3 regions of the Pseudomonas sp. R2-7-07 genome follow, and region 2 is predicted to be linked to each of the others. Evidence: predicted binding sites of a transcription regulator. Region 2 holds the regulator's gene; each other region holds the start of a gene.
What was found. Region 2 encodes sigma-54, which starts transcription at its own class of promoters, with help from an activator protein. Its sites were predicted from a motif close to ANTGGCATNNANNTTGCTNT; they were not measured.
Positions count from the first base shown of each region.

Region 1: glnA (glutamate--ammonia ligase) is a predicted target of sigma-54. The motif match lies at 7,969-7,988, and genes of this name have one in related genera.
Region 3: flgB (flagellar basal body rod protein FlgB) is a predicted target of sigma-54. The motif match lies at 5,917-5,936, and genes of this name have one in related genera.

Region 1 is NZ_CP027759.1:439,516-449,449, forward strand. It holds gene gpmI (2,3-bisphosphoglycerate-independent phosphoglycerate mutase) at 1-37, opposite strand, end outside; gene C4J86_RS01820 (rhodanese-like domain-containing protein) at 189-602, shown strand; gene grxC (glutaredoxin 3) at 604-858, shown strand; gene secB (protein-export chaperone SecB) at 893-1,372, shown strand; gene C4J86_RS01835 (tRNA (cytidine(34)-2'-O)-methyltransferase) at 1,493-1,948, opposite strand; gene C4J86_RS01840 (hypothetical protein) at 1,947-2,387, shown strand; gene ntrC (nitrogen regulation protein NR(I)) at 2,837-4,273, opposite strand; gene glnL (nitrogen regulation protein NR(II)) at 4,270-5,355, opposite strand; gene C4J86_RS01860 (chorismate mutase) at 5,741-6,277, opposite strand; gene glnA (glutamate--ammonia ligase) at 6,462-7,868, opposite strand; gene thiI (tRNA uracil 4-sulfurtransferase ThiI) at 8,203-9,657, shown strand; gene typA (translational GTPase TypA) at 9,797-9,934, shown strand, end outside.
Region 2 is NZ_CP027759.1:1,125,245-1,135,178, reverse strand. It holds gene mlaE (lipid asymmetry maintenance ABC transporter permease subunit MlaE) at 1-38, opposite strand, end outside; gene C4J86_RS04985 (ATP-binding cassette domain-containing protein) at 38-847, opposite strand; gene C4J86_RS04980 (KpsF/GutQ family sugar-phosphate isomerase) at 1,155-2,129, shown strand; gene C4J86_RS04975 (HAD family hydrolase) at 2,130-2,654, shown strand; gene lptC (LPS export ABC transporter periplasmic protein LptC) at 2,663-3,235, shown strand; gene lptA (lipopolysaccharide transport periplasmic protein LptA) at 3,222-3,755, shown strand; gene lptB (LPS export ABC transporter ATP-binding protein) at 3,755-4,480, shown strand; gene C4J86_RS04955 (RNA polymerase factor sigma-54) at 4,665-6,158, shown strand; gene hpf (ribosome hibernation-promoting factor, HPF/YfiA family) at 6,235-6,540, shown strand; gene ptsN (PTS IIA-like nitrogen regulatory protein PtsN) at 6,551-7,015, shown strand; gene rapZ (RNase adapter RapZ) at 7,018-7,875, shown strand; gene C4J86_RS04935 (HPr family phosphocarrier protein) at 7,892-8,164, shown strand; gene C4J86_RS04930 (ZIP family metal transporter) at 8,190-9,083, opposite strand; gene C4J86_RS04925 (superoxide dismutase) at 9,116-9,727, opposite strand; gene C4J86_RS04920 (hypothetical protein) at 9,729-9,934, opposite strand, start outside.
Region 3 is NZ_CP027759.1:4,307,230-4,317,163, reverse strand. It holds gene C4J86_RS19765 (MFS transporter) at 1-1,140, shown strand, start outside; gene C4J86_RS19760 (flagellar brake protein) at 1,201-1,950, opposite strand; gene C4J86_RS19755 (flagella synthesis protein FlgN) at 2,047-2,517, opposite strand; gene flgM (flagellar biosynthesis anti-sigma factor FlgM) at 2,566-2,889, opposite strand; gene flgA (flagellar basal body P-ring formation chaperone FlgA) at 3,030-3,794, opposite strand; gene C4J86_RS19740 (chemotaxis protein CheV) at 3,870-4,802, shown strand; gene cheR (protein-glutamate O-methyltransferase CheR) at 4,845-5,672, shown strand; gene flgB (flagellar basal body rod protein FlgB) at 5,979-6,386, shown strand; gene flgC (flagellar basal body rod protein FlgC) at 6,390-6,833, shown strand; gene flgD (flagellar hook assembly protein FlgD) at 6,850-7,569, shown strand; gene flgE (flagellar hook protein FlgE) at 7,601-8,911, shown strand; gene C4J86_RS19710 (hypothetical protein) at 9,091-9,934, shown strand, end outside.

The DNA of each region.
Region 1 (9,934 bases), 690 kb from region 2:
GAATAATCAGGACCAAAGGTTTAGGCGTGGTAGTCATAGATCCTCTCGCGGCGGTAATAAAGGAAGACAATGGAAAAGGGAGTGGCAGTTTAAAGCGAAGTTCCAACCGCGTCACCGCTTTACGGGGGTTGGCCGCCCCTGGCGGCTGTGTATACTTACCGCCATTTTAACGCCCTGGAACCTCCTTGATGGTTGATCACCTGATTGCATTTGCCACTGCCCACTATCTGCTCGTGGGTGCCTTCGTCATCCTGCTGGCGCTGCTGATCGCTCACGAATTGAGCCGTGGTGGCCGCAGCCTGAGCACGTCGGAGCTGACCGCGCTGGTCAACAAGGATGAAGCGGTTGTCGTGGATATCCGCCCGGCCAAGGATTTCGCCGCCGGCCATATCGTCGGCGCCCTGAACATTCCCCAGGACAAGCTGATGGCGCGCCTGGGCGAGCTGGAAAAGCACAAGGCCAAGACCATCATCCTGGTCGACGCCCAGGGCCAGCATTCCGGCACTCACGCGCGTGAAATGCTCAAGGCCGGCTTCACCGCCGCCAAACTGTCCGGCGGTATCGGCAGCTGGAAGGCCGATAACCTGCCGCTGGTGAAGTGATATGAGCCAGGTTGTCGTGTATTCCAGCGATTATTGCCCTTATTGCGTGCGAGCCAAGGCTTTGCTGGGTAAGAAGGGCGTTGCCTTCGAAGAGATCAAGGTCGATGGCAAGCCCCAGGTGCGCGCCGAAATGGCCCAGAAGGCAGGGCGCACGTCGGTCCCGCAGATCTGGATCGGCACCCGGCACATCGGTGGCTGCGACGACCTGTTTGCCCTTGAGCGCGCCGGTAAACTTGATGCGCTGCTGTCCGCCTAACCCCTAAAAGCCCCAAGATAGAGAAGGATCTGCGATGACTGATCAACAGAACACCGAAGCAGCAGAAGCCCAAGGCCCACAGTTTTCGCTGCAGCGCATCTATGTGCGTGACCTGTCGTTCGAAGCACCGAAAAGCCCGGCCATCTTCCGCCAGGAGTGGACCCCGAGCGTCGCGCTGGACCTGAACACCCGTCAAAAAGCCCTGGAAGGCGACTTCCACGAAGTCGTGCTGACCCTGTCGGTCACCGTCAAGAACGGCGAAGAAGTGGCCTTCATCGCTGAAGTGCAGCAGGCCGGTATCTTCCTGATCCAGGGCCTGGACGAAGCGTCCATGAGCCACACCCTGGGCGCGTTCTGCCCGAATATCCTGTTCCCGTACGCCCGTGAGACCCTGGACAGCCTGGTCACCCGTGGCTCGTTCCCGGCGCTGATGCTGGCACCGGTGAACTTCGATGCCCTGTACGCTCAAGAGCTGCAGCGCATGCAACAGGAAGGTTCGTCGACGGTTCAATAAGTCGATGCGGTAAAAAGTGTGGGAGGGGGCTTGCCCCCGATGGCGGTGGGTCAGCTACAGATATGCTGGCTGAAATACCGCTATCGGGGGCAAGCCCCCTCCCACATTTGCTATGCGGTGTTACTTGAAGCCGAGTTGCCGCCAGCCTTCATAGACCGCCACGGCGACGGTGTTCGACAGGTTCAGGCTGCGGCAGCCTTCACGCATCGGCAAGCGCAGGCGATGGCCGTCGGGCAGGGCGTCGAGCACTTCGGCCGGCAGGCCCCGGCTCTCGGGGCCGAACAGAAACGCGTCACCCTCGGCGAAGCTGGCATCATGAAACGGCCGCGAGCCCTTGGTGGTGAACGCGAACAAGCGCGGGTGGCCCAGGCTTTCCAGGCAGCTTGCCAGGTCGGCGTGGCGCTTGAGGGTAGCGTACTCGTGGTAATCCAGCCCGGCGCGGCGCAGGCGTTTGTCGTCCATGTCGAAGCCCAGCGGCTCGATCAAATGCAGGTGGCAGCCACTGTTGGCGCACAGCCTGATAACGTTGCCGGTATTCGGCGGAATTTCTGGTTGAAAAAGGATGACGTGAAACATGCACGGCTCCGAAGGTAAAGATGCGCTGCATTCTACCCCCGAAGACGACCCGAGGCCGAAGCTATTGCCGCGGGTGCTCGGCTCACTGGCGATTGTCGGCTTGATGATTGGCTTGATGATCGGTCGCTTGACCACTGCCGACCCGGTCGAGCTGCAACAGGTGGAACCTGTGGCGGACGGTTTGGTGGTGTGGTTCAACAGCGAACCCAAGCTGCATGGCGAGCATATCGACGGCACCGTGGCGCTGCTGTTCGACGCACAGGGCAATGCCGCCAGTGGGCAACTCAAGGTCAATGACAAGGATGTGAACTGGCGCGTACGCAAGACCGACGGCGGCTTGCTGCTGAACCTGGTGGCGGCTCGACCATTACGCGGGGAGTGGAAGGGCGAAGAGGTCGATGACCGCTGGCGGCTGGAGATCCATCTCCACGAACAATAAAAGAGGGAGTTCCCGGCCTGCCTGTACCAGGGCTCCCAAAACGGGGTGAAGCCTAGGGCTTCGGTGTTAAAGAGGGGATTCTCGGCCTGCCTGTACCAAGGTCCCCGAAACTGGGTAGTACAAGGGGTATTGCAGGGGGCGTGCCAGAGTTTGCAATTGGCGCCATAAAACTTGCAAGAAAGCGCAAAGCCCCGGAATTCGGGGCTTTGGTGGCCTCAGCGTTGAAGAGTTTTTCAGCCGTAGCAATCTTTCGGGCGCCGGCTCCATGCCCGATGCCGGTTCATGGTGCATTGAATCGGTGCATGACTATGAGCCTTATGAAGATCCAAATGTGGGAGGGGGCTTGCCCCCGATTGCGGTGTATCAGTCAGGTAGATGTTGACTGACACTCTGCAATCGGGAGCAAGCCCCCTCCCACATTGGATCTTCGGTGGATCAGAGAGCGGTGATCAGCCCTCGTCACCTTCGTCGTCGTCCCCGCCGTCGACCTTCATCCCCAGTTCCTTGATCTTGCGCGTCAGGGTATTACGCCCCCAGCCCAGCAGCACAGCGGCATCGCGACGGCGGCCAGCGGTGTGCTTGAGCGCGGTCTCGATCATGATCCGCTCGAACGCCGGCACGGCGCTGTCCAGCAGGTTCGACTGGCCGCGTGCCAGGGCCTGGTCGGCCCATTGGCGCAGTGCCTGTTCCCAGTTGGTGACCGGTGCCGAATCCTGCGGCAGGCTCAGCAGTTCCGGCGGCAGGTCGCTGATGTGCACTTCGCGCCCGGAGGCCATCACCGTGATCCAGCGGCAAGTGTTCTCCAGCTGGCGTACGTTGCCGGGCCATGGCAGGTTCTTCAGGTATTCCTCGGTCTCGCTCTTGAGCAGCTTCGGCTCGACGGCCAGCTCCTGGGCGGCGCGGCTGAGGAAGTGACGGGCGAGGGTAGGGATGTCTTCGCGGCGGTCCGACATGCGCGGGATGTGGATACGGATCACGTTGAGGCGATGGAACAAGTCCTCGCGGAATTTGCCGGCGTGGACCAGGGTTTCCAGGTTCTGGTGGGTCGCCGCGATGATGCGTACATCCACCTTGACCGGCGTATGCCCGCCGACGCGATAGAACTCACCATCGGCCAGCACCCGCAGCAGGCGGGTCTGGGTATCGGCGGGCATGTCGCCGATTTCATCGAGGAACAGGGTGCCGCCGTCCGCTTGCTCAAAGCGCCCGCGCCGCAGGTTGGCCGCACCGGTGAACGCACCTTTTTCATGGCCGAACAGCTCGGACTCCATCAAATCCTTCGGGATAGCCGCCATGTTCAACGCGATAAACGGCGACGCCGCCCGAGGGCTGTGGCGGTGCAGCGCGTGGGCGACCAGCTCTTTACCGGTACCCGACTCGCCGTTGATCAGCACGGTGATGTTGGAATGGCTCAAGCGCCCGATGGCGCGAAACACTTCCTGCATCGCCGGCGCTTCACCGATGATTTCCGGCGTGCGCGTCAGGGCCGGCGGGGCTTCCTGGTTCTGCTGTTCCTGGGCGTGCTGGTTGGCGCGCTTGACCAGCGCCACCGCCTCATCCACATCGAACGGCTTGGGCAGGTATTCGAAGGCGCCGCCCTGATACGACGCGACAGCGCTGTCCAGGTCCGAGTGCGCCGTCATGATGATCACCGGCAGGCGCGGGTGCTGTTCGCGAATCCGCGCCAGCAGGTCCAGGCCGCTGGCGCCGGGCATGCGAATATCGGAGATGATCACATCCGGCTGCTGGCGAGCCAGGCGGCTCATCACACCGTCGGCGCTGTCGAAGCTCTGGGTGGTCATGCCTTCCTGTTGCAAGGCTTTCTCCAGGACCCAGCGGATAGAACGGTCGTCATCGACGATCCAGACAGTTTCACTACGGCTCATGTCGTGGGGGCTCCTTGTTCCAATGGCAGGAAGATCGAGAACGTGGTGTGGCCGGGATGGCTCTCACATTCGATCAGGCCCTGATGCTGGCTGATGATGTTCTGGGTAATGGCCAGGCCCAGCCCGGTACCGTCCGGGCGGCCACTGACCATGGGGAAGAAGATGGTTTCCTGCAATTCCGCAGGAATGCCCGGGCCGTTGTCGATGATTTCGACCTTGGTCACCAGGCGATGGCGCACATGGCCGATGGTGAACTGGCGCAGGGCGCGGGTGCGCAGGCTGATGCGGCCCAGGCGCAACTCGTTCTGGCTGCTGATGGCCTGCATGGCGTTGCGCACGATGTTGAGCACTGCCTGGATCATCTGCTCGCGGTCGATCAAGACATCGGGGATGCTGGGGTCATAATCGCGCACCAGGGTGATGCAGCCCTGGCTTTCGGCCTCGACCAGTTGGCAGACGCGCTCCAGCACTTCGTGCACGTTGGTCATCGCCAGCGACGGCAGCTTGTTGGAGCCGAGCATGCGGTCCACCAGGTTACGCAGGCGGTCGGCCTCTTCGATGATGACGTTGGTGTAGTCCTTGAGATGCTCCTCCGGCAGCTCGCGGGCCAGCAACTGCGCCGCGCCACGAATGCCGCCCAGCGGGTTCTTGATCTCGTGGGCCAGGCCGCGCACCAGCATCTTGCTGGTTTCCTGCTTGGACAGCTGCGCTTCCTCCTTGGTGATGCGCAGCAGGCGGTCGCGGGGGTGCACTTCGAGCAGCAGCAGGGTCGCGCCATTGCTCAGGATCGGCGTCACTGCGTAGTCGACGGTCAAGGTCTGGCCGGTGAGTGCGGTGAGCATCGCTTCACGCTTGGTGAACGGGTGTGCCTGCTCCACGGCCTGGCGCAACGAGCTCAAGGCCTCGGCCGACTCGGTGAACAATTCGCTGATGAACTGCCCATGGCTGCGCTGGCCGCTGATGGCCAGGAGCATCTCCGCCGCCGGGTTCATGTACTCAAGACGCAGGTCGGCGTTGAGCAGGATGGTCGCGGTGGTCAGGTTGTCGAGTAGCAAACGGTGCAGTGCATCACTGATGGTCATCAGGACCTCTTTTGGAGCAAGGCGCAGGCTTGAGGCACACGCTGATACAAGGAAAATGCAAAAACCAAACCAAGGCTCCGAAAAGAAGCGTTAAAGCCCTGAAATAAGGGGTTCAGGCGCGAAACTGTGGCGTTCCGCCAGCTTGTTCGGGAAGAATCGAACCAAAATGGGCTGGGTCGCTGGGATGGGTGCAACCTATCGCACCAATATAGTGCGGTTTGTAAAGGTTGTTCAGGGAGCTGCCAGAGACGGTCCTGAATACATGCAATCAAAATGTGGGAGGGGGCTTGCCCCCGATGACGGAGTGTCAGTCGACATCTACATGCCTGATACACCGCTATCGGGAGCAAGCCCCCTCCCACAGTTTTGATTGGGTTTGCACGAGTTAACCTTTGTAGACGCACAGCTCCGCCGTGGCGCGGATCATCGCCAGTTGGCGCAGCGGATCATTCAGCGGCTCATGCACCGCCTCGGCAAGCCACTGGGGGCATTGAGGATCTGTGCGCATGGGCGTGAAGTCGGCCAGTTGCTGCAGCAGGCTTTTTTGCAGCTCATCCAATCGCGGGCGAATCTGCTTGACCAGGTCCGGACGCGGATCGTCGGGGGCCTTGCCCTGGAATTGCCAGTCGGACAAATGGGTGTACTGCACCAGTTTGTTTGCCTCGATCTGCGCCGCGAAGAATTGCTCGGCAGAGGCGGGGTCCAGTTTGTAGCTCGGTGCTTGGGCGACGACGCTGGCGATCACTTCCTGCTCGCGCTTTTTATCTTCTACGGGCTTATGGCTGTCCCATTTGCTCAAGGCTACCTGGTCGGCTATCTCCAGGCGCTCGGCGATGCTGTTGAGCAGCGGCTCGAGCGTGGGCGGGGCGGCGCAAGCACCGGCACTGACGAACATCAAGGCAAATACGAATCGAGATTTCAAAGGCGATCCCCTGTAGGAGCGAGCTTGCTCGCGAAGGTCGTTAACGATAGCGCGTAAATGTTGAAGAAATGAGGTGTCTTTGCGTTTTTCGCGAGCAAGCTCGCTCCTACAAAAAATTGCGCAAAAAAAGACCTCCCGAAGGAGGCCTTTTTTCAATCACGCTACATCAAGCAGCGCTACCGGATCAGCAGCTGTAGTACAGCTCGTATTCCAGTGGGTGTACGAAGGTACGAACCTTGATTTCTTCTTCGCTTTTCAGCTCGATGTAGGCATCGATGAAGTCGTCGCTGAACACGCCGCCTTTGGTCAGGAACGCACGGCCCTTGTCCAGCTCTTCCAGGGCTTCTTTCAGGCTGCCGCACACTTGTGGAATCTCTTTGGCCTCTTCAGGCGGCAGGTCGTACAAGTTTTTGTCGGCGGCGTCGCCAGGGTGGATCTTGTTCTGGATGCCGTCCAGGCCAGCCATGACCAGGGCTGCGAAAGCCAGGTATGGGTTGGCCGCCGGGTCCGGGAAGCGGGCTTCGATACGACGAGCGCGCGGGCTGGACACGTAAGGGATACGGATAGAGGCGGAACGGTTACGGGCCGAGTAGGCCAGCATCACCGGCGCTTCGAAGCCTGGAACCAGACGCTTGTAGGAGTTGGTCGACGGGTTGGTGAAGCCGTTCAGGGCCTTACCGTGCTTGATGATACCGCCGATGAAGTACAGGGCGGTGTCGGACAGGCCGGCATAACCTTCGCCGGCGAAGGTGTTCTTGCCTTCTTTGGCGATGGACAAGTGAACGTGCATACCCGAACCGTTATCGCCGTACAGCGGTTTAGGCATGAAGGTAGCGGTACGGCCGTAGGCATCAGCCACGTTGTGTACGCAGTACTTCAGGGTCTGGACTTCGTCAGCCTTGGCGACCAGGGTGTTGAACTTCACACCGATTTCGTTCTGGCCGGCAGTCGCCACTTCGTGGTGGTGAACTTCGATGACCAGGCCCATTTCTTCCATGGCGTTGCACATGGAGGTACGGATTTCGTGGTCGTGGTCGAACGGCGGAACAGGGAAGTAGCCACCTTTGATGCCTGGACGGTGGCCTTTGTTGCCGCCTTCCACGTCCTGGTCGGACATCCACGAGCCTTGTTCGGAGTAGATCTTGAACATGGAGCCGGAGATGTCGGACTTGAACTTGACCGAATCGAAGATGAAGAATTCTGGCTCCGGGCCTACGAATACGGTGTCGCCGATACCGGTCGACTTCAGGTATTCCTCGGCACGCTTGGCGATCGCACGTGGGTCGCGGTCGTAGCCTTGCATGGTCGAAGGCTCGATCACGTCGCAGACGATGATCAGGGTTGGGTCTTCGGTGAACGGGTCGAGGACGGCAGTGCTGTCGTCCGGCATCAGGATCATGTCGGAGGCTTCGATGCCTTTCCAGCCGGCGATGGAGGAACCGTCGAACATCTTGCCTTCTTCGAAGAAAGCATCATCCAGCGCGTCGCGAGCCGGCATGGTCACGTGGTGCTGAGTACCTTTGGTGTCCGTGAAGCGCAGATCAATCCATTTAACGTCATGATCTTTGATGAGTTGAACCGACTTCGACATGGTGTCCTCCGGGTGGCTTCGGGCTAGGGTAGTGGAGTTAGCCCTTAGAATTTGGGTGATGCCGGCGCGGATACTCCGCCAAGGCAACCTGCCTCACAAGAGAGCAAATTGCATGCCAGTGCGCCAACATGGTCTTTTTGCGTCAAAATGGCCCCTATAACGGTGCAATCGGCCAAAGCGCGGCAAATAGCGCACTGCAATGTAGCGTTAATGGGCGTAAATGACCCGTTTTGGTGCGCAGCGAATGCGCTGCATATTAACTGGTTAAACCTTGAGCGATTTCCGCTATAATCCGCGCCCCCCTTTTTCAGCAGGCCCGGCGCGCGCTGTTTCCATGAAATTAATCGTTAAAGTCTTCCCCGAAATCACCATCAAGAGCCGACCGGTACGGACGCGTTTCATCCGTCAATTGGCCAAGAACATCCGTGCCGTGCTCCGTGACCTGGACCCGGCTGTGGTGGTGAATGGCGTGTGGGACAACCTCGAGCTGGAAACCCGCCTGACCGACGCCAAAGCCTTGAAGGACATGACCGAGCGCCTGAGCTGCATGCCGGGCATCGCGCATTTCCTGCAGGTGGATGAATACCCGCTGGGCGACTTCGACGACATCACCGAGAAGTGCAAACAGCACTTCGGTGACGCGCTGGCCGGCAAGATTTTTTCGGTGCGCTGCAAGCGTGCCGGCAAGCATCCGTTCAGCTCCATGGACGTAGAGAAATACGTCGGCAGCAAGCTGCGTCGCGAGTGCGGCGCCGCCGGAATTTCCCTGAAAGCACCGCAAATTGAAGTGCGCATGGAAATTCGCGACAAACGGTTGTTCGTGATCCACAGCCAGCACAACAGCATCGGCGGCTACCCGCTGGGCGCCCTGGAACAGACCCTGGTATTGATGTCCGGCGGTTTCGATTCGACGGTGGCGGCCTACCAGATCATGCGTCGCGGCCTGATGAGCCACTTCTGCTTCTTCAATCTGGGCGGGCGTGCACACGAATTGGGCGTGATGGAAGTCGCGCACTTTATCTGGAAGAAGTACGGCAGCTCCCAACGCGTGCTATTTGTGAGCGTACCGTTCGAGGAAGTGCTGGGCGAAATTCTCGGCAAAGTCGATAACGGTCATATGGGCGTCGTATTGAAGCGTATGATGTTGCGCGCGGCGTCGCGGATTGCCGATCGGTTGCAGATCGACGCGCTGGTGACCGGTGAAGCGATCTCTCAGGTATCCAGCCAGACGCTGCCAAACCTGTCGATCATCGACTGCGTCACCGAGAAACTGGTGTTGCGCCCGCTGATCGCCAGCCACAAGCAGGACATCATCGATCAGGCAGAGCAGATCGGCACCGCCGACTTTGCCAAGCATATGCCTGAGTATTGCGGGGTCATCTCGGTGAACCCCAAGACCCACGCCAAGCGCAACCGCGTGGAGTATGAAGAACAACAGTTCGACATGGCGATTCTGGAGCGAGCGCTCGAGAACGCCAAACTGGTCCCGATCGATCGCGTCATCGACGAGCTGGGCCAGGATGTGCAGATCGAAGAAGTCAGCGAAGCCCTGGCCGGCCAGATCATCGTCGACATCCGTCACCCGGATGCCGCCGAGGATGAGCCGCTGGAAATTCCTGGCATCGACGTACAAACGCTGCCGTTTTATGCATTGAACGCGCGTTTCAAGGAACTGGATGACAGCCGTCAGTACCTGCTGTATTGCGACAAAGGCGTGATGAGTCGCCTGCATGCCCACCATTTGCTCAGTGAGGGGCATGCCAATGTGCGCGTTTATCGACCGAGCTAAGAGCCCGGGGCTGTTTGCCTGTGGCCTGCGTCACCGGCCCCCCGACTCTGCCGTCAAGCTGTAACGGCAAGGCCTGACTCTACTGTAAATCGCTGCCACGACCTGTCAGCACACCGAATCCTCTGATCGAGATACACAAGTGATCGAAAATCTACGTAACATCGCCATCATTGCTCACGTTGACCATGGTAAAACCACCCTGGTAGACAAACTCTTGCGTCAATCCGGCACCCTGGAGCGCAACGAGCTCAACGACGAGCGCGTGATGGACTCCAAC
Region 2 (9,934 bases):
AAAAGGCGAACCTTTTCGATAATAGATGTCTTGCGCATCAGCGCTTCCCCAGAAGATCTGCGCGGTAGTCCGCTGCCGGAAAGTGAAAAGGCACCGGGCCATCAGGATCGCCGGTCATGAATTGGCGAATGCGCGGGTTATCGGCGTTCATCAGCTCTTCTGGCGTCCCCTGCCCCAGCACCTGGCCATCACCCACTACATAGAGGTAGTCAGCGATGCTCGCGGTTTCGGCCAGATCGTGAGATACCACGATGCTGGTGATGCCCAAGGCATCGTTGAGCAGACGGATCAGGCGCACCAGTACGCCCATGGCGATGGGGTCCTGGCCCACGAAAGGCTCGTCATACATGAGGATCTGCGGGTCGAGGGCGATGGCTCGCGCCAGGGCGACACGACGCTTCATGCCACCGGACAATTCGTCAGGCATCAGGTCGATGGCCCCGCGAAGCCCTACGGCCTGCAGCTTGAGCAACACAATGTCACGAATCATCTCGTCGGACAGCTGGGTATGCACCCGCAGCGGGAACGCTACGTTTTCGAAAACATCGAGGTCGGTAAACAGCGCACCGCTCTGGAACAGTACCCCCATGTGCTTGCGCGCATCGAACAGATCGCTGCGCGACAGCGTCGGCAGGTTCTGGCCGTTGACCCATACTTCGCCGGCACTTGGGCGCAATTGCATGCCCATCAGGCGCAACAAGGTGGTCTTGCCGCAACCGGAAGGCCCCATGATGCCCGTGACTTTTCCGCGAGGAATGCGAATATCGACGTTATTGAAGATGCTGCGCGTACCGCGCTTGAAGGAAAGGCCCTTCAGCTCGACCGCGTAGGCGTTATCGGCACTCATCTAATCTCCTTGGGATGCAGCCTTTCACTCAGACACCATGTATGCGACTTTGGTTTGCAACGGATGTGCAATAGTTACGCCATGGGTTGGGCGGACCGAACTGGCCGCGAACTATATCACTGCTGGTGCAGAGCCCCCAAGGCCGGAACAGCGCTTGTTCAGATTCAGCACAGCGAAAAACGTTGCCAGCGATGTTATTCAGACGAATCCTGGAGACGCTCAGAATAAAGCCTGACGAACTTATGTGAGCGAATCGATCATTACCGCTATAATCGCCGACTTTTCGTCAGGCTATACGACTTCAGACATGAGCCAATCCAGCGACCTCATCCAATCCGCACAACGCACCATCCGCCTCGAGCTGGAAGCCGTAGAAGGTTTGCTGGCGCATATCGACGCAGATTTCGTACGCGCCTGCGAGATGATTCTGGCCAGCAAAGGCCGCGTTGTCGTGGTTGGCATGGGCAAGTCCGGCCACGTCGGCAACAAGATCGCCGCTACGCTGGCCAGCACCGGAACCACAGCGTTCTTCGTGCACCCGGCCGAAGCCAGCCATGGTGATATGGGCATGATTACCAAGGATGACGTGATTCTGGCATTGTCCAACTCCGGCACCACCAACGAAATCGTCACCCTGCTGCCGCTGATCAAGCGCCTGGGCATTAAGATGATCAGCGTCACCGGCAACCCGGAATCGACACTGGCCAAGGCCGCCGAAGTGAACTTGAACGTTCATGTCGCCCATGAAGCCTGCCCGCTGAACCTGGCGCCCACCTCGTCGACGACTGCGGCACTGGTCATGGGCGACGCGCTGGCGGTGGCGCTGCTTGAGGCTCGTGGGTTCACCGCTGAAGATTTCGCATTTTCGCACCCCGGTGGCGCCCTGGGCCGTCGCTTGCTGTTGAAAGTGGAAAACGTCATGCATGCGGGCGATGAACTGCCCCACGTGCAACGCGGCACCTTGCTCAAGGACGCGTTGATGGAAATGACCCGCAAGGGCCTGGGCATGACCGTGATCCTGGAAGCCGATGGCCGACTGGCCGGCGTGTTCACCGACGGCGATTTGCGGCGCACCCTGGACCGGGCCATCGACATCCATACCGCAACCATCGATGCCGTGATGACGCCCCACGGCAAGACCGCGCGCCCCGAAATGCTTGCAGCCGAAGCCCTGAAGATCATGGAAGACCACAAGATCGGCGCGCTGGTGGTGGTCGATGACCACAACCACCCTATCGGCGCCCTGAACATGCACGACTTGTTGCGTGCAGGAGTGATGTAAATGACCAGCGACCTGTTGCAACGCGGTAAAAACATCAAGTTGGCGATATTCGACGTCGATGGCGTGCTGACCGATGGCCGCCTGTACTTTCTCGAAGACGGCAGCGAATTCAAGACGTTCAACACCCTCGACGGCCAGGGCATCAAGATGCTGATGGCGGCAGGCGTGCAAACAGCGATTATCAGTGGTCGAAAGACCCCCGTTGTGGAACGTCGCGCACAAAACCTCGGAATTGCTCACCTGTATCAAGGCCGCGAGGATAAACTGGTGGTGCTGGACGAGCTTCTTGGCCAACTCAACCTAAGCTATGAACAAGTCGCCTATCTGGGTGACGATCTGCCTGACCTGCCGGTAATCCGTCGGGTAGGCCTGGGCATGGCCGTCGCCAATGCCGCAGCGTTTGTGCGTGAACACGCCCATGGCATTACCGCCGCCCGCGGTGGCGAAGGTGCCGCCCGCGAGTTCTGCGAGTTGATCCTGCGTGCCCAGGGCAGTCTTGAAGCGGCCCACGCCGCCTACTTATAGAGCGTTATATGCTGAGCAAAAAGATTCGCAACTTCCTGCTATTCGGGGTCATCGCCGCGCTGTTGCTCGCGGTGGGCTACTGGAATATCAGCCCGGAGCGCTTTCTCGACAAACCTGTCGTGCAGGTGGATGAAAGCATCATCGACAACTTCGCCACCAACACCCACACCGTGCAGTTCCTGCCCGATGGCAAGGTGCAGTACGAGTTGGTCTCCGACAAGGTCGAGCGCCTGAAAGCCTCGGAAGTCAGCCTGCTGACCAATCCGGACTTGAACATGTACCGTGGCACCGAACTGCCGTGGCACGTCACCAGCCTGCGTGGCGAGGTCAATCCGGACGGCACCGAAATCGAACTGATCGACTCGGTGCGCGTCGCACGTACAGACGCGCAGAACCGGGACACCATTATTACCAGCAGTCGCATGACGGTATTCCCACAACAGCAATATGCGCAGACCGAGCAAGACGTTAGAATCGACGGCGCTGGCGGTGTATCGACCGGCAAGGGAATGAAAGCGTATTTGAAAGAAAGCAGGATACACCTGCTATCGAACGTAAGAGGACAGTATGAGGCTCGTTAAAACCCTCCCTATTTTGCTCGGTCTGGGCGCAGCACTGGGAAGCGTGAGCGCCTGGGCTCTGCCGAACGATAGCCAGCAACCGATCCACATCTCGGCTGACGATGCGCAGTTGGATGACAAGCAAGGCGTCGCGACCTACACCGGTGGCGTGATCATCACCCAAGGCTCGATGAAGATCACCGGTAATACGGTGACACTGACTCGCACCCAGGCCGGCGATATCGACGTCGTGACCTCGGTGGGCAACCTGGCTTACTTCGAGCAGAAGCAAAAGGCAGAAGACCCAGGGCCGATGAAAGGCTATGGCAAGACTATCCAGTACCATGCCCAGCAAAATCGCATCGTATTGATCGACCAGGCCAAGGTGTTGAGTGCCGACGGTAACTCCACCGAAGGCGAGAAGATCGTCTACAACACCCAGACCCAGGTCGCCCAGGCGGGTCGCGCCAATGGCAACAAGGTCACCGCGCCTCGCCCACGGATCGACATGGTCATCCAGCCGAAGAAGAAGGCCGAGTAATGGCAACCCTGAAAGCCCAGCATCTGGCCAAGGCCTATAAAAGCCGTCAGGTGGTACGCGATGTGAGCCTGTCGATCGACAGCGGCCAGATCGTCGGCCTGCTCGGCCCCAACGGCGCCGGCAAGACCACTTGCTTCTACATGATCGTCGGGCTGGTCCAGGCGGACCAGGGGCGTGTATTGATCGATGACCTGGACGTCAGCCACCAGCCGATGCACGGCCGTGCGCGTGCAGGTATCGGCTATCTTCCGCAGGAGGCGTCGATCTTCCGCAAACTGTCGGTAGCCGACAACATCATGGCAATCCTCGAGACCCGCAAGGAACTCGACCGCGACGGCCGCCGCCAGGAATTGGAAAGCCTGTTGCAGGAATTCCACATCAACCACATTCGCGACAACCTCGGCATGAGCTTGTCCGGTGGTGAGCGTCGCCGCGTGGAGATCGCCCGCGCCCTGGCAACTGCCCCCAAATTCATCTTGCTGGACGAACCGTTCGCTGGCGTTGACCCGATTTCGGTGGGCGACATCAAGCAGATCATTCACCACCTCAAGGCCAAGGGCATCGGTGTGCTGATCACCGACCACAACGTCCGTGAAACCCTCGATATCTGCGAAACCGCTTATATCGTCAACGATGGGCAGCTGATTGCCGAAGGGGATTCCGCGACTATCCTGGCCAACGAACTGGTGAAAGAAGTTTATCTGGGTCACGAGTTCCGCCTGTAAACACGGTGATATCGGGCCATTTGCGAGCGCGCGAGCGAGTCAATAAAAAACTCAGCTTTTTTATTGTTACCGCGCTCTAGGCAAAGGCCCCGATATCAGGCATATAATTTGCTTATGTTTGGCGCTCACGCGCCCTGTCGTGGATGGCGCATTGCGCCGGCGAATAAGGTGTTAAGCCCCTGCCATGAAACCATCGCTAGTCCTGAGAATGGGCCAGCAGCTGACGATGACACCGCAGCTGCAACAGGCCATCCGCCTGCTCCAATTGTCGACCCTGGACCTGCAACAGGAAATCCAGGAGGCCCTGGAGTCCAATCCGATGCTCGAACGCCAGGAAGAAGGCGACGACTTCGACAACACCGACCCCTTGGCCGACAATATCGAGCAAAAGCCCAATCCTGATGTACAGGAACCGTCCTATCAGGAAACCGCCCCTACGGTGGACAACCTCGAGGACGGCGAATGGAACGAACGCATTCCCAACGAGCTTCCGGTGGACACCGCATGGGAAGACGTCTACCAGACCAGCGCCAGCAGCCTGCCCAGCAATGACGATGACGAATGGGACTTCACCACCCGTACGTCGGTCGGCGAGAGCCTGCAGAGCCACCTGCTGTGGCAGCTGAACCTGGCGCCGATGTCCGACACCGATCGCTTGATCGCCGTCACCCTGATCGACTGCATCAATAACCAGGGTTATCTGGACGAAACGCTCGAAGAAATTCTTGAGGCCTTCAACCCGGAGCTGGATATCGAACTGGACGAGATCGAAGCCGTCCTGCACCGTATCCAGCAATTCGAACCCGCCGGCATTGGCGCCCGTACGCTCAGCGAGTGCCTGCTGCTGCAATTGCGCCAGCTACCGGCCAAAACCCCGTGGCTCGCTGAAGCCAAGCGCCTGGTCAGCGACTACATCGACCTGCTCGGCAGCCGCGACTACAGCCAGCTGATGCGCCGCATGAAGCTCAAGGAAGACGAGCTGCGCCAGGTTATCGAGCTGGTTCAGAGCCTCAATCCTCGCCCGGGCTCGCAGATCGAGTCCAGCGAAGCCGAATATGTCGTGCCTGATGTAATCGTGCGCAAGGACAACGAACGCTGGTTGGTGGAACTGAACCAGGAGTCGGTGCCACGTCTGCGGGTCAACCCGCAATACGCCGGCTTCGTGCGCCGCGCCGATACCAGCGCCGACAACACCTTCATGCGCAACCAGCTGCAGGAAGCACGCTGGTTCATCAAGAGCCTGCAAAGCCGCAACGAAACCCTGATGAAAGTGGCCACCCAGATCGTCGAGCACCAGCGCGGCTTCCTGGAATATGGCGACGAGGCAATGAAGCCCTTGGTACTGCACGACATCGCTGAAGCGGTCGGCATGCACGAATCGACGATTTCACGGGTGACCACGCAAAAATTCATGCATACCCCACGGGGTATTTATGAGCTGAAATACTTTTTCTCCAGCCATGTAAGCACCTCCGAAGGCGGCGAATGCTCGTCCACGGCGATCCGCGCGATCATCAAAAAACTGGTTGCCGCGGAAAATCAGAAAAAGCCGTTGAGTGACAGCAAGATCGCTGGTTTACTGGAGGCACAAGGCATTCAGGTCGCCCGTCGAACCGTCGCCAAGTACCGCGAGTCTCTCGGGATCGCGCCTTCCAGCGAGCGAAAGCGTTTGATGTGACGGGCGGGGCACAGCGTTCCAGTGGCAGGCGCTTTTCGCCTGCCGCTTTATGCACTGGCAACGAAGGAGAAGCTGTATGCAAGTCAACATCAGTGGACACCATGTAGAAGTCACCCCACCCATGCGCGAATACGTCGAACAGAAGCTGAAAAAGCTTGAAGGACATTTCGACAAGATCACCAACGTGCAGGTCATCATGAAGGTCGATAAGCTTCAGCAGAAAATTGAAGCGACCCTGCAGATACCCGGTGGCGAAGTGGTTGCTAACGCCGAGCATGAAGACATGTATGCATCGATCGACTTGCTCACCGACAAGCTTGACCGCCAACTCAAAAAGCATAAGGAAAAGAATCTGCACCTGATGCAAGGTACAGGTCGTTAACTCTCCCCCCATGATCCGACTTGAAACCATCCTGACCCCCGGCCGTTCCCTTGTGAACGTGCCGGGCGGCAGCAAGAAAAAAGCCCTCGAACAAATTGCCAACCTGATCAGCAGCCAAGTGCCTGACCTGGAGATGCAAGATGTCTTCGAGGCTCTGATCGCCCGTGAAAAACTTGGCTCGACCGGTTTTGGCAACGGCATCGCCATCCCCCACTGCCGCCTCAAAGGCTGCACAACTCCGGTCAGCGCACTGCTGCACCTGGATCACCCCATCGATTTCGATGCCATCGACGGCGCTCCGGTCGACCTGCTGTTCGTTCTGCTGGTCCCACAAGCTGCCACCGATGCGCACCTGGAACTGCTCCGGCAGATCGCCAGCATGCTCGACCGCAAGGAAGTACGCGATAAACTGCGCAGTGCCGAAAGTAATGAGGCGTTGTATCAGGTCGTCCTGGATGAGCAAAGCGGGCAATAATCATGCGTTTGATCATCGTCAGTGGCCGTTCCGGCTCGGGCAAGAGCACTGCCCTTAATGTGCTTGAAGACAGCGGCTTCTATTGCATCGACAACCTGCCCGCCGGCCTGCTGCCGGAATTGGCCGAGCGCGCCTTGATCCATACCGAACTGGCGCAACCGCTGGTTGCCGTGTCAATCGACGCCCGCAACCTGCCCAGCCATCTCTCGCGCTTCCCCGAACTGCTTGAGGAAGTGCGCGCCAAGCATATTCATTGCGACGTGCTGTACCTGGATGCCGACGAAGAAACCCTGCTCAAGCGTTTCTCCGAAACCCGTCGACGCCATCCGCTCAGCAGCGCCAACCGCTCCCTGGCGGAAGCTATCCAGGACGAGACCAAGCTGCTGGGGCCGATCATCGATCTGGCCGATCTGAAGATCAACACCACCAACTTGAACCTGTACCAACTGCGCGATGCGATCAAACTGCGATTGCTGAACCAGCCGGAGCCTGGCACAGCGTTTCTGGTCGAGTCATTTGGCTTCAAGCGTGGCATGCCGGTGGACGCCGACCTGGTGTTCGACGTGCGTTGCCTGCCCAATCCTTATTGGAAGCCGGAGTTGCGCGATCAATCCGGGCTCGATCAACCCGTGATCGACTATCTGGCGGCACAAGCGGATGTGGAAGAGATGTTCCAGGACATCTCCACCTACCTGCTCAAATGGTTGCCGCGCTTTGCCGCGAGCAATCGCGCCTATGTCACCATTGCCATCGGCTGCACCGGTGGTCACCACCGCTCCGTTTACCTGACGGAACGGCTCGGCCAGGTGCTGCAACAAACCCTCAAGAATGTCCAGGTTCGCCACCGCGACCTTAGCTGAAAGGAACACCACTGCGATGCCGGCTCGGGAAATTGAAATCATCAACAAGCTGGGCTTGCACGCCCGCGCCTCAGCCAAGTTTGTCGGCGTTGCCGGGCAGTTCCCCTGCCAGATACGCGCCGGGCGCACGCCCGAATCGATGGTCGACGGTAAAAGCATCATGGCGATGATGATGCTTGCCGCAGGCAAAGGCACCAAGATCCACTTGGAAACCCAAGGCGAACAAGAGCAGGAAGCCATGGACGCGCTGGTGAAGTTGATCAATAACTACTTTGATGAAGGCGAATAACCGCCTTCCGCTGTAGGAACAAGCTTCATCCCAACGCCGTATCCATCACCATCATCAAGCAGAACCCGATGCACAGCCCCAGGCTGGCGAGCTTATCGTGACCGTTTCGGCGTGACTCGGGGATGACCTCATGGGTCACCACCAACAGCATCGCGCCAGCAGCCAGCGCCAGCCCCAGGGGCAACAGCACTTCGGCAAGGCTCACCAGCCACGCGCACAGCACTGCGAAGACCGGCTCGACTAAACCGGACGCAGCGCCGATCAGGAACGCCTTGATCCGCGACATCCCCGCCCCAGCCAATACCAGCGCGATCACCAGGCCTTCCGGTACGTCCTGCAGAGCAATGCCCATGGCGAGGCTGTCTGCATCTGCCATGCCGCCACCCGCAGAGACCCCCACGGCCATGCCTTCCGGGATGTTGTGGGCAATGATGGCAAACACGAAGAGCCAGATGCGCGGTGGGATAACCGGCTTATCCGGCGTGCCCACCAGCATTTCCGGGCTGGCGCCGGAGACCTTGCGGTCCACGAGATAGAGCCCGAATGCACCCAGCATAATGCCGAAGCTGATCAAGCCAGCCGCGCCCCAGGGCGACAATCCCAGGCTCTCAGCGGCGGCAATGCCCGGCACAACCAGCGAAAAGGCAGTCGCCGCCAGCATGACCCCCGCCCCAAACCCCAGCAAGGTATCGCTCAACGCCGCTGGCATTCGGCGGATCACCAGCACCGGCACCGCGCCCAGGGCGGTGCCGAGTGCGCAGATCGCCCCGCCCTGCAAGGCGCGCAAGATGCGTGGCTCCAGGTCGAGCCAGGCCAGCCCATTGGCCACCAGCAATGCCGTACCGACTAATACAAGCAGGGAGCCTAACGCGTAGCGAAATAATCGCACGCTGCTAATCGCCAGTGTTTCAGTACCCATAGTCGGCCTTAGATCTTGTTATAGGGTGAATATCAGGCCAAAGCGGCCTGGTAGCGCGCGGCAACCTCCGGCCAATTGATGACGCTATAGAATGCATTGATGTACTCCGGTCGTCGGTTTTGATACAGCAGGTAATAAGCGTGCTCCCAAACGTCCAAACCGAGGATCGGCGTGTTGCCGCTCATCAGCGGGCTGTCCTGGTTGCCGCTGCTTTCCACCACCAAGGTCTTTTGCGGGGTGACGCTCAACCAGGCCCAGCCGCTGCCGAAACGGGTCAACGCCGCTTTGGTAAAGGCCTCCTTGAAACTGTCGAAGCCACCCAGTTGCTCGTCGATCGCCTTGCCCAGTTCCCCCTCAGGTTTTCCGCCACCTGTGGGCGACATGACCGCCCAGAACAGCGAATGGTTGGCATGCCCGCCTCCTTGATTGACCACGGCAGCGCGTAATTGCTCCGGTAATTTTTCAACGCTGGAAACCAGCTTCTCCACCGGCCAGCCTGCGAACTCGGTGCCCTCGACCGCAGCATTAAGGTTATTGATGTAGGTCTGGTGATGCTTGGTGTAGTGAATTTCCATGGTTTGCGCATCGATATGGGGTTCGAGGGCGTCGTAGGCGTAAGGCAAAGCCGGCAGGGTGTAGGTCATATCAATGTGCTCCATAGTGAGAGGGGGTCGGCTGCGAAGCGGCGCTGCCCAGCAAGCGATGGGTGCGCGGGTACTCGCCGTGATCGCTGATGAAATTCAACAGTTCGACGTAGGTTTTGCTGCTCTGGCGCAACGCCGCCTCGCGCAACTGCGAACTGAGCCGCGCGTCCTGCATGGCCTGCAGTAGACGCTGGTGAATGGCGCAGA
Region 3 (9,934 bases), 2.6 Mb from region 2:
GGTATCGTCGGTGCGGCCGTGCTGGGTCATGGCTTGATCGATTGGCTACCGGCGTGGATCGTACTGCGGGTGATTGTGGGCCTGGGAATGATGTGCCAGTACATGGTCATCGAAAGCTGGCTCAACGAGCAGGCCGATGCCAAGCAGCGCGGCGTAGTGTTCAGCGGCTACATGATCGCCTCCTACCTCGGTCTGGTGCTGGGCCAGCTGATCCTGGTCATGCATCCCCACCTGGGTCTTGAACTGCTGATGCTGGTGGCGCTGTGCTTCGCCCTCTGTCTGGTGCCGGTGGCCATGACCCGCCGCATTCACCCGGCGCCGTTGCACCCGGCGCCGATGGAGCCGCGTTTCTTTATCAAGCGTGTGCCCCAGTCGCTCAGCACAGTGCTGGGCGCAGGGCTGATCGTCGGCTCGTTCTACGGCTTGGCACCACTCTATGCCTCGCAGCAGGGGTTGACGACCGAACAGGTCGGTTTGTTCATGGGCTCCTGTATTTTCGCGGGACTGCTCGTGCAGTGGCCGCTGGGCTGGTTGTCGGACCGCTATGACCGCGCACTGCTGATTCGCTGCTTTGCCTTGTGTTTGGCAGTGGCGGCTTTGCCTCTGGCGATCATGACCCAGGTCCCTCTGGAAATGCTGTTCGTGGCGGGCTTCCTATGTTCACTCGTGCAGTTTTGTCTTTACCCGTTGGCAGTGGCGTTTTCCAACGACCATGTGGAAGGTGATCGCAGGGTGTCGCTGACCGCTATGTTGCTGGTGACTTACGGCATTGGGGCCAGTATCGGGCCGCTTCTGGCGGGCGTGCTGATGAAGCTGTTCGGCAGCCAGATGCTGTACGCCTTCTTCAGTTTGTGTGCGTTGATCCTGGTATGGCGTATTCGGCCGAAGGCGGTGACTAACCTGCACCAGGTAGACGATGCGCCGCTGCATCACGTGGCGATGCCTGACAGCATGTCCAGTTCGCCGTTGGTGGCCGCCCTTGATCCACGGGTAGATGAGCAGGTGGTACAGGAGCAGATGCAGGCCACTGTTCCTGAGCCAGAGCCCGAACCCACGGTGGACGAGCCGGCTGCGCAGACGCCGCCGGAGTCAACGGACCCGGACGATCATCCCCATGATTTGAGCAGGGCACGCCCCTGAACGAAAAAACGGGCAGATCCCATCAGGATCTGCCCGTTTTTTTACAGCTGCGTCCAAGGCTTAAAAATCGTCATCCTTGTCGAAGCGTCGAGCTTCGCGCTGCAGTTGATACACAAAACGCTCCACCTGGCGCTGCACCAGGCCGCTCATGTTATGGAAGCGCACACCCGCGAAGGTGGTGTTGATCTTGTCTTCGAAATGCAGGTAACGCAGCTCGACAGCGGTGGTCATGTTGCCGAACGGCAGCGCGGCGACAAAGCGGTCATAGACTTGGCCCAGCTGTAAGCGGTCGGAAATGTCGCCTTCAAAGCGCAATTTGCATCCGGTGGCCGAGATATCCAGCAGCTTGCCATTGAACGGTGCCTTGAGCTTCTCGCCGCCCAGTTCGATGTTCACCAATTGCGCCAGCTTCAATGCAGCGCGGAACGCGTTACGACGTTGATGGTAGACCACCTCGCCGGGCATGCTGCCAGTGTAGATACGGTGGCCATCTTTTTCGCTGATGCTCAGCGTGCCGTTACTTTCCCAGGCGACCCGCACGCCATCATGGAAACCCTCGATGCGGAAGGGCTCGCCATTTTCCAGGTAACGTTCACCATCGCGCGGGATCATTTCGTCCAGTGCCAGCGTCTTGTTATCCCGATCGATATCCACCAGATAGCTTTGGAAGCGTTGGCTGCGTTCGTGGAAAGTGATGATCAATGGATCATGGCTTTCCTGGAGCATTCGCAAAGTGCTGGCGATTTCCAGAGGCGTGGTGAGGACCTTCGGTGGCTGCGGTGCATCTTCCGCATTAAGGGCGTTGAACACAGTTGTTCCATCTCCAGGCAAAATACGACTACACGCAAGAACCGGCATTTTGCCAGTATGTAGCGCACCTTGGATAGCTCGCGCTGTAAACCGGCGTCAGGCTTGGCTGCGGGTGCTTGGCTTGACCAGGCGTGAAGTGGAACCTTGGGCGTTATACAGGGCCGGTGGCTCGCCGCCGTGAAGGATGCGTAACTGGTTGGCGGTGGTGGCTTGCTGGAGCTGGATCGACTGGCCGTTGAGCAGATTGGCTTCCTGGCACTGGGCGAGCAACTGATTGAGTTCTTTGCTTTGCGCCAGCAATTGATCGCCGACCGAAGAATGACTCGCCAGCTGTGCCAGGCCGTCGTGATCGGCGGGCAGGCCCAGGCTGGTGAGGATTTCGCTGCGCTTCTTGCCGTGCTGTTCGAGCAGCACAATCAGCGACTGTTTGCGCGCCAGTATTTCTTCGAGCAAAGGCATATCCCGGCCATACAGGGCCAGGGATTCCTCTTTGAGCAGCTCGAGCAATTGCTGCGTCGGCGCCAGATCATCAATGATCAGTTGAAGCAAATGTTCGTCGTGGTGCATGGCTGGCCTTGGGTTTTAAGCGTCCAGAAGCCCAGCGCAGGCCTTTGCCTAGCGCTCGGCTTCGAAGTTAAGCAGCTTGCTGGCTACACGGTTGCTGTCGACCGTATAAGTGCCATCGGCGATTGCCTGTTTCAACTCGGCCACACGGGCTTTATTGACAATCGGTTGATCGCGCAGCGAGTCAGTGACCTTCTGCAACTGTTGAGCCTCATTGCTCAGGTGTACCGATTCCCCACTCTGGCTCGCGCTTGCTTGCTCTGCCTTGGCGGGCAAGGGCTGGGACTTGGCTTCTACGCTGTCCTTGGTACCGTTGGTGCGCGTGTTGCCTGGTAAGGGCTGAGTGCTGTTCAAACGATTGAAATCAATGACCATGATAAAAAAACCTCTGGGTAGTGGACGCTTGCCATGTTTTCGGCCATACCCAAACAAACTTTAGGCTTTAGTGACAATAAACCTGTACGGCGCGGCATCCAACCCACAGTGTAGGAAAAGCGGGCAATTGATTCCAGTCTCTATAGCGCCACCTCGACTTGGCCGGGGGCCGTCACCCGTGCCTTGATCACACGGTTGGAGTTGAGGTTCTTGACCCGGATCTGTTCGCTCATACCACCATTGGACAGCGCTTCCCCCGGCATTCTTACGTTCAACCCGCCGCTGCTGGCGGAAATCACCACTTGGTCACCCTTGCGAATCACTTCCGCCTGCTCCAGATGCACCAGCGTGATCACCTGATCGGTGACCATTGGTCGGGTGAGTCGCTGCCCGATAGCCTGGTCCAGGGAGGTCAAGTAACCCTGGTTGATCAGGCTGATATCCCGCTCACGCAGCACAACATCGTCATAGCCAATAATGCCGGTGCGCTTCAACGGGCGCGCTACCACCACCACGTCGCGGAACAATTTGACCTGGGCCGGCACAAACACCGTCCAGGGGGAGGCGCTCTCACAGCGGACTTTAACGGTTACCCGACCGATAGGCTGGGCGGGGCTTTCCAGGGTGGCTGTCAATTCCTTGTCACACATTGGCAGGCGCAGACGCGGGTCCAATGGGTTGACCTGGATTTCATAGCGCCCCGGAGTCTGGGTGGTCGCCAGATAATCTTCTACAGTGAATTCAAGAAAGCCCTGGGTGACGCCGATAAGTAGATCAGGCAGGGTGACGTTGTCGGCACGAGCCGTAACGCCCACGCCCCAGACAAGCAGCGCCATCGCGGCGCAGAGCAGTCTGCGGTACTTTGGGCGGCTTGGACGTCGGGAAACTGTCATTTTAATATCCATAGCCAAGCAAATTGCAAAGCTCGTGCCGTTTAGTGTTGGGTACGCATCGTACCTCTGGGATTTAGGAGTCTGGGCATGGCAGGAGTAATGGATTCAGTAAACCAGCGCACACAGCTGGTAGGGCAGAATCGCCTGGAGTTGTTGCTATTTCGCCTGGACGGCAAGCAGCTGTACGGCATTAACGTGTTCAAAGTGCGGGAAGTGTTGCAGTGTCCCAAGCTGACGATCATGCCTAAATCCAGTCCGGTGGTATGCGGCGTAGCCAATATCCGTGGCGCAACCATTCCGATTCTTGATTTGGCAATGGCTACCGGCTCCGCTGGTTTGCAGGACCGTCAGAGCCCGTTCGTCATCATTACCGAATACAACACCAAGACCCAGGGGTTCCTGGTGCGCTCGGTGGAACGTATCGTCAATATGAACTGGGAAGAGATCCATCCGCCGCCCAAGGGCACCGGGCGCGATCATTACCTGACGGCCGTGACGCGGGTTGATAACCAGTTGGTGGAAATCATCGACGTAGAGAAAATTCTCGCCGAAGTGGCGCCCACGTCGGAGACCATCTCGGTCGGTGTGGTGGATGCCGAGACAGCGCACAAGGCGGTGTCCCTGCGCGTGTTGACCGTGGACGACTCCTCTGTCGCCCGCAAGCAGGTCACGCGTTGCCTGCAAACCATCGGCGTCGATGTGGTGGCCCTCAATGACGGGCGCCAAGCCTTGGATTACCTGCGCAAGTTGGTCGATGAGGGCAAGAAGCCGGAAGAAGAATTTCTGATGATGATCTCCGACATTGAAATGCCGGAAATGGACGGCTATACCCTTACAGCTGAAATACGCAACGATCCACGCATGCAAAAATTACATATCATCCTGCATACTTCGTTGTCGGGGGTATTCAATCAGGCAATGGTCAAGAAGGTCGGCGCAGATGACTTCCTGGCTAAATTCCGGCCTGATGACCTCGCATCCCGGGTAGTCGACCGGATCAAGGCAGCAGATCACGGCTAGGGGATTTCCCCTGGCGGTCACACGATTTAAGAGGCGGTATCATTGTCTACGGGTAATTTGGATTTCGAACAGTTCCGGGTCTTCCTGGAAAAAGCCTGTGGCATATTGCTCGGTGAAAACAAGCAATACCTGGTATCCAGCCGTCTCAACAAACTGATGGAACAGCAGGGCATCAAGTCCCTGGGTGAGTTGGTCCAGCGGATCCAGGGGCAGCCGCGCAGCGGGCTCAAGGAGATGGTGGTCGATGCCATGACCACTAACGAAACCCTGTGGTTTCGCGATACCTACCCGTTTGAGGTGCTCAAGAACAAAGTGCTGCCGGCGGCCATCAAGGCCAGCCCGGGCCAGCGCCTGCGTATCTGGTCGGCGGCGTGCTCTTCCGGACAGGAACCGTATTCGATCTCAATGTCCATCGACGAGTTCGAACGGACCAACATGGGCCAGTTGAAGGCCGGCGCGCAAATCGTCGCGACCGACTTGTCCGGCACCATGCTCACCAACTGCAAGACGGGTGAATACGATAGCCTGGCCCTGGGCCGGGGTTTGTCCCCGGAGCGTCTGCAGCGCTACTTTGATCCGAAAGGGGCAGGGCGCTGGGCGATCAAGGCGCCGATCAAGAATCGCGTGGAGTTCCGCTCGTTCAACCTGCTCGACAGCTACGCCAGCCTGGGCAAGTTCGACATGGTGTTCTGCCGCAACGTGCTGATTTATTTCTCGGCCGAAGTGAAGAAAGACATCCTGTTGCGCATCCATGGCACGCTCAAGCGTGGCGGGTATCTGTTCCTCGGCGCTTCGGAAGCCTTGAACGGATTGCCGGATCACTACCAGATGGTGCAGTGCAGCCCGGGAATCATCTACCAGGCCAAATAAGCAGTACGCAGTCAAAATGTGGGAGGGGGCTTGCCCCCGATAGCGGTGGTTCAGTTGATATCTTTATCACTGATACACCGCCATCGGGAGCAAGCCCCCTCCCACATTTGTTTTGCCACCATCCCACCGGAAGCGGCAAGTCGTATTGCCGCTTTACTGACGCCACGCGGAAAGTACTTGCCGCTTTTCTGGCATTGCCACCGGCAACCTCCCCGCCAGCCCTTGATATATGGGCCCCCCGCAGATTGGCATGCACCTTGCTATAGCCCTGTTAACGAATAGCAGGTCAGCCTAAAGGTTTCCGCCATGAGCATCAGCTTCGATAAAGCGCTCGGTATCCACGAACAAGCCCTGGGCTTCCGCGCCCAGCGTGCCGAAGTCCTGGCCAACAACATTGCCAACGCCGATACCCCGAACTACAAGGCTCGGGATCTGGACTTCTCCGCCGTGCTCGCCGCGCAGCAGGACAAGACCAAGAACGGCACCTTCGCCTTGAACATGACCAACAGCCGTCATATCGAAGCGCAAGGCCTGAGCAGTGGTGACGAGTCGCTGCTGTATCGCACGCCAATGCAGCCATCGATCGACCAGAACACCGTCGATGCCCAGCTGGAACAATCGAACTACGCCGAAAACTCGGTGAATTTCCAGGCCAGCTTTACCCTGCTCAACAGCAAATTCAAAGGGCTGATGTCAGCCCTGCGTGGAGAATAAGCCATGTCCCTGTCCAGTGTTTTCAATATTGCCGGCAGTGGCATGAGCGCGCAGACCACGCGTTTGAACACCGTCGCCAGTAACATCGCCAACGCCGAGACCGTGTCTTCGAGCATCGACCAGACTTACCGTGCCCGGCATCCAGTGTTCGCCACCATGTTCCAGGGCGGCCAGAGCGGCGGCAGTGATTCGCTGTTCCAGAACCAGGATGCCGCCGGTCAAGGCGTGCAGGTGCTGGGTGTGGTCGAAGACCAGAGCAACCTCGAAGCGCGTTACGAGCCCAACCATCCGGCGGCGAACGAAAAGGGTTACGTCTATTACCCCAACGTCAACGTGGTCGAGGAAATGGCCGACATGATTTCCGCCAGTCGCTCGTTCCAGACCAACGCGGAAATGATGAACACCGCCAAAACCATGATGCAGAAGGTCCTGACCCTGGGTCAGTGATAAGGGGCGCCAAATAATGGCCATCGTTGATACGTCGAACAATACGGCAGTCCAGGACCTCTTCAATTCCAAGGTCAAGGACGCTTCAAACAATGTAGCGAATGTTTCCAAGGCCGCCACAGGCGACCAGGCCCTGGGCAAGGATGCATTCCTGCAACTGCTGGTGACCCAGCTGAAAAACCAGAACCCCTTGTCGCCACAGGATAACGGTGCGTTCGTGGCTCAGCTGGCGCAGTTCAGCAGCCTGGAAGGCATCAACACCCTGAATGACTCGGTGAATAACATCTCGAGCAACTTCAGCTCATCCCAGGCGCTGCAGGCTTCGTCGCTGGTCGGACGTTCGATCATCACCCAGACCGACAAGGCGCTGGTCGATACCAGCAAGAGCATGACCGGTTCGGTGGCGGTGACAGCGGCGACGGGCAACGTCTCGGTCAAGATCACCGATAAAGACGGCAACGTGGTGCGCACCCTCGATCTGGGCGCTCAGAGCGCAGGGGTTTCGGACTTTATCTGGGATGGCAAGAACGAAGCGGGTGAGGTGGCCCCAGCCGGTACTTACACCTTCGCGGCCTCGACCAAGAATGACAAGGGCGACGCGGTTGCCCTGGCCACTTCGCTGCCGGCAACTGTCACCAGCGTGACGCTGAGCAAGACCGGCGGCGAGATGCTGCTGAACCTGGCAGGCGGCATGGGCAGCGTCAAGCTGTCGCAAATTCAGACTATCGGTACATAGAGCCGGCTAAATACGGCAGAGGGAGAGAAACATGTCTTTTAATATCGGCCTTAGCGGCCTCTATGCGGCCAACAAACAACTGGACGTGACCGGCAACAACATCGCCAACGTCGCGACCACGGGTTTCAAGTCGTCTCGTGCAGAGTTCGCGGATATCTACGCGGCGTCCAAACTGGGCACCGGCCAGAACAGCATCGGCAATGGTGTGAACCTGGCGGCGGTATCCCAGCAATTCACCCAGGGTGACGTTAACGGCAGCGGCGGTATCCTGGACATGGCGATCCAGGGCGGTGGCTTCTTCGTACAGAAGGGCAGCGACGGTTCGCTGGAGTACACCCGCAGCGGTGCCTTCCGTGCCGACAAAGACGGCTTCATCACCAACAACACGGGTACCTCGCGCCTGCAGGGTTACGCGGCGGATGATGACGGCAAGATCATCAAGGGCGGGCTCACCGACCTGCAACTGAACCTGACTAACCTGCCGCCCAAGGCGTCCACCAAGGTGGACTCCACCAGTAACCTGAACTCCTCGGAGCCGGTAATCGACCAAACGGCCAAGCCGTTCGACCCGACCAAGACCGATACCTTCACCACTCAATACAGCACCACTTTGTACGACTCCCAGGGCAACGCGCACCCAATGGTGCAGTACCTGGTGAAAACCGACGGCAACAAGTGGAATGCCTATACCCTGATCGACGGTCGCAATCCTGATGGTTCGGCACCGACGGGCACCCCGTCGACCCCGCCTGTAGCGTCGACATTGACCTTCGATGGCGCGGGCAAACTCACCAGCGTGGTGACCGGTGGTGTGTCCGATAAGACGCTCACCGTTGCAGGCTGGGTGCCGGGCACAGTGACTAATGGTGTGTGGAAGGCTAACGGCGCGAACGCCAACCCGGGCGGGATTGCCGTCAACATGGCCAACATTACCCAATACAATTCGGCCACCTACCGTAACCCTCCGGTCACCGATGGCTATGCCACCGGCCAGATCACCGGCCTGAAGATCGACGGCAACGGCGTAATGTTCGCCACCTTCAGCAATCAGCAGAGCAAGGCCATCGGCCAGATCTCGCTGGCCAGCTTCAATAACGAACAAGGCCTGCAACCCGGCGGCAGCACCACCTGGAAAGAGACCTTCGCTTCGGGCCAGCCTGGGTACGACACTCCGCAAGCCGGCACACTGGGTTCGATCGTGGCCAACTCTCTGGAGAACTCCAACGTCAACCTGACCAACGAGCTGGTGGACCTGATCAAGGCCCAGAGCAACTACCAGGCGAACGCCAAGACCATCTCCACCCAGAGCACCATCATGCAGACCATCATTCAGATGACCTGATGCGGTAGCGCTCGACAAGAAGCCCCTCTTAGGAGGGGCTTTTTTGTGGGCGTAAGAAAATAGCCTGCGGCACATCGGGTAACGCCCGGAAATGCTTGAGAAGGAACGCTTCAATCCTGGCGCACCACTGATCGGGCAACGGCCCTGAGGGGCTCAAGAATCAGTGAGGAGGGCTTGGAATGTGGAGCTCAGGAATATCTGCGCCAGGTGCTGGGCGCATAAATCATGTACCGGTCATTGCGCGTAGGGAGTCAGCTTTCCCCGAACCTGCTGGTGAAGTGTCCGCGGTCAAGACATTACTCAACCAGTTGTTCGATGCCGAACAAGGCTCCAAGACCCAGACGGCTCAGGATTTGCGCGACAAGTTGAATGAGCTGCGCCAGAAACTGGGTGATGAGAAATTCAAGGAAGTGCTTAACAAGCTGATCCAGGAAGCGGATGACAAATTCCTTGAGTTCCTCAAACGGATGCTGGAGGAATGGTTTCCCAATGATGATGTAGCACCGCCTGCCCCGCCGCCGCCGGGAGGTCGCGGTGGTGGAGGAGGTGGCGGCGGTAGAGTGAGCCCGGAGGGATTTGGTCCTGTCGAGTCCATGAGCAACAAGCCGATTACCGAAGGCTCAAAGCATTTCAATTACAAGCCTGATAACAGTAATCCGGGGAAAAAGCCGGACAATATCTGGAGTGGCTTCAGCCAGGGGCCTGATGGCAATTGCGTTACCGTTTCTGCAATAAAGGCCGCCATGATGCATTTCGGCCAGAAACCGACAGACATCTACAAAAGTGTGAAAGAGACCGCCAATGGTTACGAGGTGGTCATGAGGGACAGCGACAAGGTCTACAAGTTAACCAAGGACGAATTGCAACAAGCGGCAACCTATGCACGATTTAAGGGTGATGATCCACAAATGATGACGGATGCCAACTTCATGTTTGCGATGAGTGCCAAGCGGGCACAAATGGAGAACAACGATGGCACGGCTGGGAAGGGTTTTATTGAAGCGATGAAAAGTGTGAATGATG